Regions from separate parts of the Bacillus sp. SRL337 genome, predicted to be linked through region 3. Evidence: riboswitches for the same ligand, from Rfam matches in the RefSeq annotation. Region 3 holds a riboswitch; each other region holds the start of a gene.
What was found. A riboswitch is a leader RNA that binds a small molecule or an ion and turns the genes downstream of it on or off. The one in region 3 is predicted to bind thiamine pyrophosphate.
Positions count from the first base shown of each region.

Region 1: it holds a riboswitch for thiamine pyrophosphate, as region 3 does, so the genes downstream of both, tenI (thiazole tautomerase TenI) here and AC4E8A_RS05955 (ABC transporter substrate-binding protein) in region 3, are expected to answer to the same signal.
Region 2: it holds a riboswitch for thiamine pyrophosphate, as region 3 does, so the genes downstream of both, thiT (energy-coupled thiamine transporter ThiT) here and AC4E8A_RS05955 (ABC transporter substrate-binding protein) in region 3, are expected to answer to the same signal.

Region 1 covers NZ_OZ481793.1:2,076,952-2,081,997, reverse strand. The annotation lists gene AC4E8A_RS10285 (glycoside hydrolase family 18 protein) at 1-271, opposite strand, end outside; gene AC4E8A_RS10280 (SRPBCC family protein) at 1,021-1,461, shown strand; gene AC4E8A_RS10275 (glutathione peroxidase) at 1,636-2,199, opposite strand; TPP riboswitch at 2,385-2,490, shown strand; gene tenI (thiazole tautomerase TenI) at 2,587-3,204, shown strand; gene thiO (glycine oxidase ThiO) at 3,197-4,333, shown strand; gene thiS (sulfur carrier protein ThiS) at 4,346-4,549, shown strand; gene AC4E8A_RS10255 (thiazole synthase) at 4,551-5,046, shown strand, end outside.
Region 2 covers NZ_OZ481793.1:736,878-741,923, forward strand. The annotation lists gene AC4E8A_RS03610 (hypothetical protein) at 182-382, shown strand; gene AC4E8A_RS03615 (sensor histidine kinase) at 574-1,893, opposite strand; gene AC4E8A_RS03620 (hypothetical protein) at 2,048-2,332, opposite strand; gene AC4E8A_RS03625 (hypothetical protein) at 2,331-2,558, shown strand; gene AC4E8A_RS03630 (AraC family transcriptional regulator) at 2,533-3,408, shown strand; gene thiT (energy-coupled thiamine transporter ThiT) at 3,455-4,051, opposite strand; TPP riboswitch at 4,126-4,227, opposite strand; gene AC4E8A_RS03640 (hypothetical protein) at 4,806-5,046, shown strand, end outside.
Region 3 covers NZ_OZ481793.1:1,214,097-1,219,142, forward strand. The annotation lists gene AC4E8A_RS05940 (ATP-binding protein) at 1-1,037, shown strand, start outside; gene AC4E8A_RS05945 (Fur-regulated basic protein FbpA) at 1,105-1,305, shown strand; gene AC4E8A_RS05950 (aldo/keto reductase) at 1,344-2,246, opposite strand; TPP riboswitch at 2,456-2,568, shown strand; gene AC4E8A_RS05955 (ABC transporter substrate-binding protein) at 2,702-3,709, shown strand; gene AC4E8A_RS05960 (thiamine-binding protein) at 3,724-4,014, shown strand; gene AC4E8A_RS05965 (ABC transporter permease) at 4,014-4,808, shown strand; gene AC4E8A_RS05970 (ABC transporter ATP-binding protein) at 4,777-5,046, shown strand, end outside.

The DNA of each region.
Region 1 (5,046 bases), 860 kb from region 3:
GGGCAAAGGAAAAAATCACATGTGACAGCCTTGAATAATCCGTCTTCTGGGGATCCTGATAATCCTGTACATAACCGATTAATACCTTTGAAGGCTCAGCAGCTTTCTCAGGAAGCTCTTTCTTCGATAAATTTATTTCTGCTGCTCTAGTAAAATGAATGTAAGAATCTGTTTGAGCAGAGTTGGTGCTTTTATAAGAAATCCCTGTGTAAAATCCGCCGGCGAATGTAAATGCAATCACCAGTGACATCAGCGGTAAAAGTTTTTTCATAGATGTAAGCCTCCTGTTGACTTTTCCATTAGAAGTTTACCAGAAATAAAGAACATGAAGCGTTGGTAATATCCGCCTGCCATTTAAGAGACTATCAAAGGAATTGGTGATGCCGATGTAGAAGAGTACTAAGTGCCCTTTTGGACGGAGTTGTATTACGAGTAAACAGGTACCTGTACATGCCGCAGCAGCGGCATCCAGGCAGTTGGGACCATTAATTAAAGGCGAAAACCTATCAAATGTCGTGCCAAGAAAGGGAAATCTCTATTGAGTCCGTTCTTGGTATCCTTCTCCAAGTGAGCAAACACCACCTGGTCATAGGTCCACATCACAGCATAGTTAAGGAGAAATTGAAATTGTCATTCTGTTGTTAAAGAGTCTCATAGAAATCGCTGAATCATACATACTTTCGTTTTTTCCTTCTCAACAAAGAAGGAGAATGGATTCAGCATCTCAAGCGTTGTGTGGGCATCATATTTGGTGCAATCCGGACTTAATTCGACCAAATTATGTGAGGTGGCCATCATATTTGGTGCAATCCCTGAGATAATAGGACAAAATTCCGCCTTAGCCTCTACCATTTGGTGCATTCTGGACTTAATTAGACCAAATGGTGTGAGAAGGGCATCATATTCAATCCATGAAAGGGATGATCTCTTTCCACGGTTATGGAGTCATGGAATCAAGAACGATGCATCAAGGGAATTTTCAGAAAGAAACGGATTAAAATTAAAAAGGAGTGAAGAAAAATGGAAAGAAGTGTAACATCAGGAATTAAAATCCACCGGCCGATAACGGAGGTGTTCGAAGCAATTGTCAACCCTGAACAGATGTCTAATTATTGGTTTTCTTCAGGAACGGATAGATTAGCAGAGGGAAAAATCATTACATGGAGATACGATGAATACAATGCCGAAGGTGCAGTTAAAGTATTGGAAATTCAAGAGCCATATAATATTGTATTCACCTGGGGAGACCCAAAGCATCCTACAACTGTTAGTATTACCCTGACTGAACAGAAGAATGAATCCACCATCATCAAAGTGACAGAATCCGGATTTAACGATGATCCTGCAGAATTGGAAATAATGCTTGCACAAAAGGAAGGATGGGTCTATATGTTGACGTGTTTAAAAGCTTATACAGAAAATGGCATTAACACCCTTAGAGCATCACTAGTTCATGGCTGATCGATCAAATTTTCCCAAAGGCGAGATATGTATACTCATATGCAACATGGAAGATTAGCAAATAAAGACCTTTAAACTATTCTATGCCTGCCTATCTACGCTTTAATAAAATGGCCGGAGACCCGCCACATACAAAAGGACAAGCCCTGCGGCTTGTCCTTTTGCTGTTTTCCTTTATACTGTCTCAGATGCCAGGAGGTTCTCAATATCTTGTTCCATATCGATGGGATCGGTTGTGCATTCAAACCGTTTTACTACTTCTCCGTTGCTGTCAATCAGGAACTTGGTGAAGTTCCATTTGATAGAATAATCATCGGTAAGGTATTCTGGATGCTTGGCATTTAGAAGGGGGATCAGAATTTTAGCAACAGGGTGAAATTTGTTGAACCCTTCAAATGGTTTCTGATGTGTCAGATAGTTAAACAGCGGATGCATCTTTTCATCGCGCACATCAATTTTTTGGAATAATGGAAAGTTCACTCCATAGTTCAACAGGCAGCTATTCTGAATTTGTTCATTGGAGCCGGGTTCCTGATTATCAAACTGATTGCATGGGAAACCCAGGATGACAAATCCTTTGTCCTTATAGCGGTCATACAGCTTTTGCAGATCTTCATACTGATAGGTGAACCCGCATCTCCCAGCTGTATTGACAATTAGTACAACGTTGCCTTTATAATCTTCAAGTGTTTTTTCCTCTCCGTTCATCCCCAAAGCTGAATAGTCGTAAATGCTCATTTCAATTCCTCCTATATAGTAAAATATAACTATTAAACATTATACATTCATTATAATTTCTATATACAAATATGCAAACAATATGTCTCGAATTCGAAGTATTTTTTTGTAGAATGAATTTACCCGATTAATTGTTTGAAATTTCATTTTCATATGGTAGAATGCATATAAATAAATAGCCGAACCGAATTCACTGGGGGAGCCTTTTAAAGGCTGAGATTAAAGTGTACTTTAAGACCCTTAGAACCTGATCTAGTTCATACTAGCGGAGGGAAGTGTGTGCAGAAATTGATTGCCATTTTACAAGTTTGTCAGTCAAGCCGCCTTCCCGTGTATTCCGGGAGGCGGCTTTTTATATTTGCCCACATTTTTAGTAAGGAGTTATCTATGAAAAAACCTGTTCTCCATGCCATTACTAACGGAAGGAACACGATTGAAGAAACAGCATCGATCTGTCTGGACATCTGTCCCTACGTGGATGCCATACATATCCGGGAGCATGACAAAACAGCAAACCAAATTTTTGAATTAGGCAAGAGACTGATTGAAACCGGGATACCGACAGAAAAACTTGTCGTGAATAATCGGGTTGATGCAGCAGCAGCGCTGGGAATTCAGAATATACAGCTTGGGTATCACAGCCTGCCGGTACCGGCCGTTAAACGCTCCTTTCCAGAACTGTCAGTCGGAAAATCGATACATACTCTTACCGAAGCTTTTCAGGCAGTAGAAGAAGGAGCTGATTATCTTGTCTATGGTCATATTTTTCAAACCGACTCAAAAGAAGGGATACCATCAAGAGGAGCCGCTGAGTTCACCAGTATCGCTGCACACGTATCGATCCCCCTTATAGCCATCGGAGGAATTCGGCCATCCAATGCCAGGGAAGTTATTAAACATGGCTGTGCAGGTATCGCTGTAATGTCAGGAATCTTTAGTGCTGAAGATCCCATTGTGGCAGCAAAGGATTATCAAACCCGATTGGAGATGATAGTAGATGAATAACACCTATGACGTAATTGTGGTGGGAGGAGGAATCATTGGCAGCTCCATCGCCTATCAGCAGGCCAAAAGTGGAAAGAACGTCTTGATCATTGATAAAAATGAATTCGGAATGGAAGCTTCCCGTGCGGCTGCCGGAATGTTAGGGGCGCAGGCAGAGATTGATAAAAATGATGCGATGCTAAAGCTTGCACTCAAGAGCAGGGGGATGTTTCCCCAAATAATCAATGAGTTGGAGGAGCTCACTGGTATCCATACCGGATATATCAATCGGGGAATGCTGAAGGTCGCTCAAACAAAAGATGAAATTCCTGAATTAAAAAGGCAGGTTCAGTATCACACTGATTGGGATCCGGATGTGAAATGGCTGGATACTGAAGAACTTCTTCAAAAAGAACCAGCTCTATCACAAGATTTCGAGGGGGCAATGGACATTCCCAATGACGGGCAGGTAATGGCTCCTCAGCTATCAATGGCTTTCTTTCAAGGAGCAGCAGCTCATGGTGCTGATTCCATTTCCTACTGTGAAGTAGAAGAAATCTTATCGACCGGCAAACGTGTGGATGGCGTCCAAACCCCTCAAGGAAAATTTTTTGCCGAAACTGTCGTCGTCGCATCCGGTGCATGGGCAGGAAAGCTGATGAAGAGAAATGGAATCTTCCTTGATCTTATTCCAGTGAAAGGGGAATGTTTTTCTGTCATACCAGCCATGCCGCTTATCAGTTCAACGATTTTTTCAGACCAGGGCTGCTATGTCGTACCCAAAAAAGACGGCAGGCTCATCATAGGTGCAACCACTTATCCGTACAGTATGGACAAATCAGTTTCTCTGAAAGGAATTTCCCGGTTGGCAGAAAAGGCCGTTTCACTGCTTCCCGAAATAAAGGAAGCCAAATGGAACAATGCCTGGGCCGGAATCAGGCCGCAGACGGGAGATGGCTTGCCTTACATTGGAATCGATCCGGAACATAAGGGACTTTTCATGGCGGCAGGACATTATAGAAACGGGATCTTGCTCAGTCCGATAACCGGAAAGATGGTGTCCGATATGATTGATAACAAAGTGACTGAAGACGAACGATCGCTCTATGATTCTTTTAAACTAGAGCGAAGAACATTGACTGCATTTTAGGAGGGGTATCTTGTGAACTTGATCATAAATAACGATGAAGTCCGAGTGGATGACGATGTAGCAACCGTTGCAGACCTGCTTACCCATTTTCAATTGAATAAAAAGGCTGCCATCGTTGAACTGAACAGAGTGATCCTTGAAAAAGGCAAGCATGCAGAAGTAAAGCTTGCCAATGGCGATGTTGTAGAAATCGTACATTTTGTAGGAGGCGGATGATATGTTGAAAATTGGTACTTATGAATTTCAATCACGATTACTGTTAGGCACTGGAAAATATCCGGACATGGATACCCAAAAGAAAGCGGTGGATGTTTCTGAAACAGAGGTACTGACATTTTCCGTTCGGAGGATGAATATTTTCGAACCAAACCAGCCGAACTTTTTAGAAAAGCTGGAGGTAGAAAAGTATACCCTGCTGCCTAATACAGCAGGAGCAAAAACAGCCGAGGAAGCTGTACGGACTGCCCGGTTGGCTAGAGCCTCAGGGCTTTGCGACATGATCAAGGTGGAAGTCATTGGCGATTTCAACACACTGCTGCCTGATCCTTTGGAAACGTTGAAAGCATCAGAGGCACTTTTAAAAGAAGGCTTTACCGTTCTTCCTTACACCTCCGATGACGTCCTTCTTGCCAAGAGGCTGCAGGAGCTTGGCGTTCATGCCATCATGCCGGGGGCATCGCCTATCGGTTCCGGACAAGGGATCATCAACCCGC
Region 2 (5,046 bases), 480 kb from region 3:
CTGCATAAACAATAATAATATAACTATAAGAAATAATTATTTATTGAAAAACAATAAATAATTTGGTAAAATTCAAACTAATAGTATAGTAGGTGTTTTTCTTCATAAATAAGGATTAAGCATCCTTTTTGAAACTTTTTAAGCAGATTGGCTATAAAAATTAAAATAAAGAGGTGTGGTCATGGGATTTTATTATTTTATACTTTTTTTTGTGGGAATTTTTCTTATTTTAGGAGCAGGCTTCCAAGCATTTAAACATTCATTGCTTAATAAAAGGGTTCTAACTTTGGGGATTATTGGAATATTTTTAGTTGGTCTATCGCTCTTTTTATTTACACCAGGCAGTTCTAATATTATCGCTGAACTTTTGAGATTCAACTAAGGGGTGCTAACCTTCAACAAAGTGCTACGATAAAAAAAGCTCGAAGCATTATGGCTCCGAGCTTTTTTGCGGCTGATTTTACTGCTAAAGCGTCAGCTGATTCAACTGCGAATTACAGTGCAAAATGCATTACTAAATTGAATTTTGTACTTCAAAACCGAACCCGTTACTTTGTCGGGAACCGTTTTTATTTAAAGTGGAAACCTGATTTCAAATGTTGTTTTTTTGTTCGCAGAGTGAAGCGAAATTCGTCCATTATACTTATCGACGATTTGTTTGACTATATAGAGTCCTTGGCCTCTCACTTTTTTACTGTAATCGCCCTTCGTTTTTGAGGAGTATCCAGGAATGAAGATTTTTTCCTTCGCTTCTGCAGGAATAACAGGTCCGGAATTAGAGATGTTGAAGACATATTCATTCGGTTTTTCTTCACAAGACACATGTATTCTTCTTTCCGCTTTGGGCAGTTCACATGCTGCTTCCAGGGCATTATCAATCAAATTGGAAAGCAGTTTGATCAAATCAGTCGTTCGTATACGTTCAAATGAGGAATCTGCGTTATCAAACTGAATATCGATGGTCAGGTTGTGTGCCGCAAGTGATTTCGTCTGAAAAAGGACGGACAGGGCAGGGTTTTTCGATTGTATCGGCAGTTGATACAGAAGCTGTGCTTCCTCACGCATTGAATTCGAATAGTCCAAAGCTTCTTGATTCTTGCCGAGCTTCAGAAGGCCGTTCAGCACTTGAATGTGATTGGCAAAATCATGGCGCAGGGAACGAACCGATTGGATCAATGAATGGATTTCCGTTTGGTAGGTATCTTCCGTATCACCGATTTGTTTTTGCAGTTCACGATTGTACCATCTTTGAATGAGTATGAAAGCAGTAAGCAAAACAATGACCAGGATTCCGCTTAGAATAAAGCCGGGAATACTGTTTTGAATGACGGCATCATCGATCCTGTCGAGCCGGGATGTTGAGATATCGATGCTGAGGAAGCCGATTGTTTCCCCTTGGTTATTTAGAATCGGGCTTCCGGCTGATATGTATTCCCCGTAATGAGGGTCATCAATCTTTCCTGTGAAATAAGCTTTCCCCTTATAGGCACTCTGGATTTGGTCTGGGGGCACCATACAATCCATCCCGATTTCATAGTAGGGCTGGTTGTCCCTTGGGAACCCGGCAATCATGACTTTCGGGCGTGAAGACGGATCCTCAAAGGCGAGGGTATACACATACAAAGCTGCGGTATTCTGCTTCGCCTCGTAAAGCTTCTCCCTTATCCGCCAGTAGTCTTCGTTTCTTTCTGGATTCTCAAGAAACCGCTCATAGGCGGCTGTATCTATGGAGTCAGCGATGGAGTCTGCCATTTCAAGAGCATTGTTTGCCACAGAGATTTCTGCGGCTTTTTTAGCTGTGAAATATGAAACTACTATATTGATAGTAGTCAGGCAGATGAAGATGGTAACTGATAGAATGATAATGAGTTTGATCTTTCCGTTTAGTTTCACCTTTACAACCTCCTGGCCAAAAATCCTTTCTACAAAATTCTACATAAATATACAGAAGCTTACAATAGAGATTTTTCCGGCTATACGGGAACGGGAGCCTTACCAAAGAAAGAGGCGGTTCCCTTTGACTGTCTGAGGGAAACCGCCAGCTTTGTCAGTATCCTTGAGGATAATTAGGAGTTTGATAGGGATAGGGGTAGGAATATGGGTAGGGATAAGGGTATGGGACAGGGACTGGGTAAGGACCTGGAGAGACAGCGGCTCCTACCGCGAGACCAGTAAGGGCACCTGCTCCGAAACCAGGTTTATAGCCCCAGCCAGGACCTGGATTATAACCGCCCCCGCCGTGATGCCAGGTTGCATGACCGCTGCCATGCCCCCAGCTTGCGTGTCCGCCGCCATGAACAGGTCTTTGAAACTGAAAAGGTGATGAATACATGTTTTATCTCCTCCTGATAAGCATTTCAATATCCTATGCACTTGTATGGGCAGATGCCTGTGAAATTTTTAAGTTTAGGGGAAATAGTAAGTACGGGGATATTCATATTAGAGAACAAGGACCCCTGCAGAATCGGGCAGGGATTGCAGGGGAGAATCAATATTATCCTGTTATTCTAATTAGGAAGGGGAGGTCATTTTGTGGATCCGCTAAAAAACTTGAATAAGGCAATGAGCTATATTGAAGAACATCTTGATGGGGAAGTGACCCTGAAGGAGGCTGCAAGGCACGCACTTTGTTCGGAGTATCATTTTCAACGGATGTTTTCCTACCTATCCGGTTACACGTTGGCAGAGTATATCCGGAGGAGGCGTCTGACATGTGCCGCAGCCGAATTGCGTGACAAAGAGTTGAGAGTGATGGATACCGCTTTGAAATATGGTTACCAGTCTCCTGATGCATTTACGCGGGCGTTTAAGGAGTACCATGGAATAACACCTTCTGAAGCAAGAGGAAATGGTATACCTTTAAAAGCTTTTCCGAAAATGACCTTCCGATTGACAGTAGATGGAGGGGTAGAAATGAATTATCGATTGGAAGAAAAAGAGTCATTCAGGATTGCAGGGATCAAGAAAAGAGTGCCCATTGTTTTTGAGGGAGTCAACCCTGAAATAGAAAAAATGTGGAGGAGCCTGGATGGCGGTATGATCAAAGAGATGAAGCAATTATCCAACATGGATCCTTCAGGCATCATCAGTGCTTCCGGGAATTTTTCGGAAGGAAGGATGGAAGAAAAGGGAGAGCTGGACCACTATATAGGGGCAGCGACTACCAGGGAGTGTCCGGAGCATTGGGCTCAGTTGGAGGTTCCGGCATTGACCTGGGCTGTGTTCGAAGTAGAAGGACCGTTCCCTGATACCCTTCAAAATGTATGGGGAAGGATCTATTCGGAGTGGTTTCCCTCTGCATCCTATGAACAAGCAGAAGGGCCGGAAATCGTATGGAATGAACAGAAGGACATCAGCTTGCCAGATTTCAGGAGTGAAATCTGGATACCTGTCAGTAAAAAGGAATAGGAAAGCCGAAAGACGGTACCCCTGATTTAAAGGATACCGTCTTTCTTTATGATGCTTTACGATCTACATTTAGGGCTGTATCGTTCGTTTTTAGTAACCTCGGAAGACTTCCGGCAAGCAGGACCAGCACAATGGAACAGAAAATGATGGCGCCGAGTACGGTTGTTCCGTTGGCTATAAACGAGTACATGACAGCTGATTGGCCCTCTGGCGCGCTTTCACCCCAGAAAATAAAGCCAGCGACGAAATGCCAGAAGTAACGGGCAATGCTGCCGACGACAATGCCTGTGATGACCCATGCCAGCAGTTTTTTCCTGTCGCCAGTTTGCAGCGTTTTCTGGATTGGGCGGTACAGAAGACCTGCAAATCCGACAAATGTGAAGGCTACAAAGTATTCAATCGCAAACTGAAGCGGCGTAAGAAAATAAATATCTCCAAGCACCACTTGCAACAGGCCCCAGAGAAATCCGGATACCAATCCGACCCTCAGTCCCCATCTGAATGCCACGATGAAAATCGGCACCATGGCAAAGGAAATTGAAATTGCAGGTGACAGCCGGATGGAGGGGAGCAAATCCAGAATCACAGCAAGCGCTGCAAAAACAGATGCCTCCATCATTGGTAATAACTTCATTTTTGACATAAAAAAATCCCCCTTCATCCTAGTTGAAATACGGCAACCATAAGGGAGAACATGTAAGGCGGACAGACATCAGGCGCCCATCCGGTCCACATCCCTGCGCTAGCATTAACTAACAGGTTCAAAGGGTCAGAACAATCATTGTTCACTCTCAGCAATCCGCTCCCCTTGTGGTTAACGTACTATGAAATTGTCAATTCCCATTATATAGAGGAAAAGGAAAAAGATAAAGGGTTTTTGTTTGGGTGTATTCAAAAAGATTGCTGCTTTTACAGTAGTTTTTTGTTTGATCCGAAAGGTGTGTGAATTCGTGCGGGGCTAGCGGGACTGGTGAGGCCAGGGGTACGTGCCCGCCGGAACGTACCCCCACACGCCTCCGGAGTCGCACAGCTGGAGCGAAAATCACCTAAACTCATCCCTCAGACGCACCCTCCGAATCCTCCCGTTTCATACCCAGCCCCCGCCATCCTCACATTCCTGTCCTGATTATTATGACTCCATACCCTGTACCCTCCATTAAATAAAAGGACCTTTTGTACAGATTGCTGCTATTAGAATATCAGTCGGACTCTGACGTGGATTCGGACTGAAACAGCCAGGATCAGGGGGGGCGGGTAGTGAGAGTGGGATCCAGATAAAAGAAGTAAGCCTTATTTCTGGAAAAAACTATTTAAATGAAATTCACGGAAATCGTTTCAATTCCCGTTAAAAAGGTAAATGTACTAGAAATACCGTCATTACGTTAGGAGAGATAACTATGCAAAGAGTCCAAGCCCATTTTAGGAATGAGAACGAAGCAGAGGATGCCAAAGCCAGCCTGCAAACATTGAGGGTGCGGGATGTACTGGTGGAAAGGGTTCCTGAAACGAACAGAAATCTGTGGGACTTGATTAGGGACACGTTCAGCAGGGAAGGCGCTTTTAACGAAGATCACCATGAACCGCATGTAGTTGAATTCCAGGTGGAAGAAGAAGATTATCCGCTGGCGAAAGATGTTA
Region 3 (5,046 bases):
TAGCCATTTATTTAGCTAGGAAGGGAAAGCTTTATTCAATTAAATATATATATTTAATAGGTTATATTCTTATTGATATAGTTAATAACCTGATGATCTTTTTGGGAACTGATTTAGTATTTAATTCAGGAAACGCTGTAGAAATTTTCTTTATATTATTTTCTCCAATTTTTATAAATAAGAGATTCTTCTGGTTCTCTCTTATAGGCATGGTTGTTAAATATGCTTTGTTAGGGATTATTTTAGGTGCTGTTCAAGCCCTTCTGCCTATTGTTCTTTATGTCATACTTTCCGCTATTGCTTATATTTTCTTAAGCAGGTTTAATTCAAATCTTGAAACACGCCTTAAGTTGAACGACGAACTCCGCCACACAGAAAAGCTAGCCGCGGTCGGCCAATTCGCAACGTCTATAAGCCACGAGGTAAGAAATCCTCTCGCGTCCCTGAAGGGCTTCACACAGCTTCAGCATGAGAAGCATCCTGAAGATAGCGAGTACTACTCAATCATGATTAATGAAATTGAAAGGATTTCTTCTCTGCTCGATGATTTATTGGTGATCGGAAAACCTAAGGGAATGAAGTTTGAAAGCCATAATATCCCTGAAATCATAGAGTATGTGACTAAGGTGATGGAAAATGACGCAATAAACCAGAATATTGCTTTCAGTGTGAAAATGGAAAATAACCTTCCTCCAATTGAATGTGATGGGAAACATTTAAAGCAAGTACTGATTAATTTGATCAAAAACGGAATGGAAGCGATGCCTGAAGGGGGAGAGATTTCCATCAAAGCGGAACTTGAAAGGTCTGACATGGTCTTGCTGTCTGTAAGGGATGAAGGGCAGGGAATCGCTGAAAAGGATCTTGAGCAGCTCGGTACTCCCTTTCATACTACGAAATCAGACGGTACAGGGCTGGGCCTGATGGTAAGTTTTAAAATTATCGAAGAACACAACGGAACGATTCTTTATGACAGTGTTGAAGGGAAGGGGACAACGGCTTCCATCAAGCTTCCGGTCACTCAGCGGGTACTATAGAATGGGCATTCTGGTCTTAGGTTAGAAACCTAGAAAATCGGGTATACTCTCTTCGGAGGGATTAACCGTGCAGCATAGAAATAAAAACATAAATGAAGATTTTTATATAAAACAGCTATTAAGAATAGGCATCTATAAAGTTTCCGATAAACAGCTCTATGAATTGAGTAAGAATGAACTACAAAATGAGTACCTGGCCCACTATGTGGAGAACTCCATTTCAAAAGTCATTGGAATGACTGGGATGAATGAAGAAGGGTATGCATAACAAAAAAGAATCCTGCTCAGGATTCTTTTTTTATGGTTCTAAGGAACGTCATGCCCCATGGAGCTTTGTAAAATTTCAAACCAGTGATCATGGTCCAGCTTCATATCAAGAGAATCAACAGCAGATTGGATTCTAGCCATTTTGCCTGAACCGACAATCGGCATGATACGGGAAGGGTGGCTCAATAACCAGGCATATATGATTTGATCTATTCCGTCCGCGTTCTTTTCTTTGCGGATCTTTTCCAGTGTATGACGTAGACGCACTGCTTTCTCATCTTCACTGGTGAAGATTTTTCCGCCTGCCAAAGGAGACCATGCCATCGGAGCAATCCTGTTTTGGAGTGCGTGATTCAAAGTTCCGTCTCCAAAATTCTCCAGTTCATAAGGTGATAGTTCCAATTGATTGGTGACCAGAGGGAAATCCATATAAGATTGCAGCATGCTGAATTGATGATCTTTGAAGTTTGAAACACCAAAATAGCGGACTTTGCCTTCTTTATGAAGCTGGTTGAATGCTTCGGAAGTCTGTGCAGGGTCCATGAACGGATCGGGACGGTGAATGAGCAGGACGTCTATGTAGTCTGTATTCAAATTGGTTAAAGAGTTTTCCACTGATTTGATGATATGATTTTTGCTTGTATTATAATGATGTGTTTTGTGTTCTGGACGCTGTTTGGATGGAAGGACAATCCCGCATTTTGTAACGATTTCCATCTTCTCTCTGAGTGATGGTTTTAATCTCAATGCTTCACCAAATAAAGCTTCACAAGTATAGCTTCCATAAATGTCAGCATGATCAAACGTTGTAATGCCGGTATCCAGAACTTTTTGTATTAAATTCAACGTTTCTTGTTTCGATTGGTTCCAATCGTTCAGGCGCCAATGACCATGAATCAACCTGGAGAATGTTAGGTCTTCGGTAAGCTGAATTCTTTCCATTTGTATCCTCCTCGTTTTCACTTTCGCTTTCATTCATTATAGCCTGTATGGACTTATCTTCAAAATAAGAGGGCTTGTCGCTTTATTCCTTTAAAGCGGTGAGGGACTGTCCCCGGCTGCTTTAAAGGGGTAAAGGATGCTTCCGGATGTATTTCTTGAAATTCAGGGGTGTTTATGTCAAAGTAGAGAATGGAAATCAATTAAATATGCGAGAATAGTGGGGGGACCAGTAAGGCTGGTTGAGATTGTATCCTTTTTTAGATACTGACCCTTGGAACCTGATCTGGCTGAGACCAGCGTAGGGAACATATTCTAAACGGTAATTCTGTTTTCAATATGCGTCCCGGATAAACACCGGGGCGCTTTTTTTATTAGGGCACAGACACTGCATGACTCATATGAACAGGTTCTATCATATACTCGCGAACTTTTTGACACTTAAGGAGGAACCTATAATGAAAAAAGGACTATTAGCCTTATTTTCTGCTGTTTTGATTACCGGCTGCAGCGGGCAGAACAACAATGCCGAGCAGAAAGAAGAGGGGCAAGGAAATGAAAGTGAAGAATTGAAAGAAGTTTCCGTTGTGTTGGACTGGACTCCGAATACCAACCATACCGGATTATACGTTGCCAAGGAAAAAGGCTATTTCGAGGAGGCCGGTCTTGATGTGGAAATCATCATGCCAGGGGAGGCCGGGGCTGATTCCATCGTAGCTTCAGGCAGGGCCGAATTCGGTGTCGGCTATCAGGAAGGAGTGACACAGGCACGGGTCCAGGATGTTCCGCTCATCTCCATAGCTGCTGTCATTCAGCACAATACATCCGGATTTGCTTCCCCTGCAGACAAGAATATCGAAACACCAAAGGATTTTGAAGGAAAGACATATGGCGGATGGGGCTCACCAGTAGAAGAGGCTGTCATGGCATCAATCATGAAACAGGAAAATGCTGACGTATCAAAAGTGGATTTCGTCAACATGGGTGACAGTGATTTCTTTACAGCTGTCCAAAGAGACATCGATTTTGCCTGGATTTATTATGGATGGACAGGCATAGAGGCAGAGCTTAGAAACCAGGATATCAATATGATTTATCTAACAGACTACTCGGAGAAATTGGATTATTATACTCCAGTATTGACGACGAATGAAGAAATGATTTCTGATAATCCCGAAACGGTTGAGGCGTTTGTATCTGCTGCTTCAAAAGGATATAATTTCGCCATCGATAATCCGGGAGAAGCAGCAAAGATCCTTATCGATGCGGCGCCGGATCTGGACCCGGATCTGGTCATGAAGAGCCAGAAGTGGCTGGCATCCAAGTATACAGATGATGCACCTAGATGGGGTGAGCAGAAACTGGAGGTCTGGAAAAACTATGCAGACTGGATGTTCGAAAATGAACTTTTGGAAAATGAATTAGAGGCAGAAAAAGCATTCACCAATGAATTTTTGCCGGAATAAGAGGGGGTTCCTTTATGGAAAACAGCTTGATCAGTATTCAAATCCTGCCGAAGACCAAAAACGGTGAGGATGTAATTCCCTATGTCGACGCAGCAATCTCAGTGATTCAGGAGGCTGGAGTAAAGTTTGAGGTTCACCCACTGGAAACAACGATGGAGGGAAACTTATCCGATTTAATGAAAGTAATTGAAAAGATGAATGAAAAAATGATTGAAATGGGGAGCAGGAATGTGATCTCCCAAGTGAAAATCCTTTATCAGCCAAGCGGAATTTCAATGGATCAATTAACAGGGAAGTATAAATGATGAATAGATTCCTTGCAAGGGGATGGCGGCCTACCGTGGTCATCATCCTTTTGTTCATTATTTGGGAGACTGCCGTAAAGATGGCCGATATACCAGCATGGCTGCTGCCAGCCCCGTCACGAATCGCCGGTGAAGCTGCAGCTGTCTGGCCAACTTTTCAGGACCATTTGGCCTCCACTGTATCTTTGACGGTTTTGGGATTCTTGATTGGCTGCAGTATTGGTTTGCTGGTGGCGGTCGGACTGCATCTTATACCAGTCTTAAGAGAGTCGGTTTACCCGCTTTTGATTCTGTCGCAAAATATCCCGGTCATCGTCCTGGCCCCGCTCTTGGTCGTATGGTTCGGTTTTGGCCTGCTGCCGAAAATGATAGTAATCACACTTGTGTGTTTTTTTCCGGTAGCTGTGGCAGCATTGGACGGATTCAGGCAGACAGGCAATGAACTCAAACACTATATGCAGATGGCAGGTGCAAGCAAGATGCAAATCTTCACAAAGTTGGAATGGCCCCATTCCCTTCCATCTATCTTTTCAGGTGTAAAGATATCTGCTACTTATAGTGTCATGGGGGCTGTCATTTCTGAATGGCTGGGGGCGAAGCAGGGCATCGGGGTATTCATGACGTTGGCCTCCTCTTCATTCAGGACGGACAGAGTGTTTGTGGCGATTTTTGCCATTATGTTATTAAGCTTAATATTTTTCGTGTTCATTATTGGAATGGAAAAACTCCTTATCAAGTGGAGGCCGAAAGGAGAAGAGAAGAGTGGAAAAGTTGGAAATCGATCATCTATATAAATCATTTGAAGGTCAGCTCATCCTCGACGATCTCTCACTTTCTGTCGGTGATGGTGAATTTTTATCCATCCTTGGTCCATCTGGGAGTGGAAAGAGTACTCTGTTTCATTTAATTGGAGGACTCTATACCCCTGAAAAAGGAAGCATCACAATTGATGGGAAAACCATCAACGGACAGAGAGGGTATATAAGTTACATGCCGCAAGCCCCGTCACTTCTGCCTTGGAGGACCGTCGAA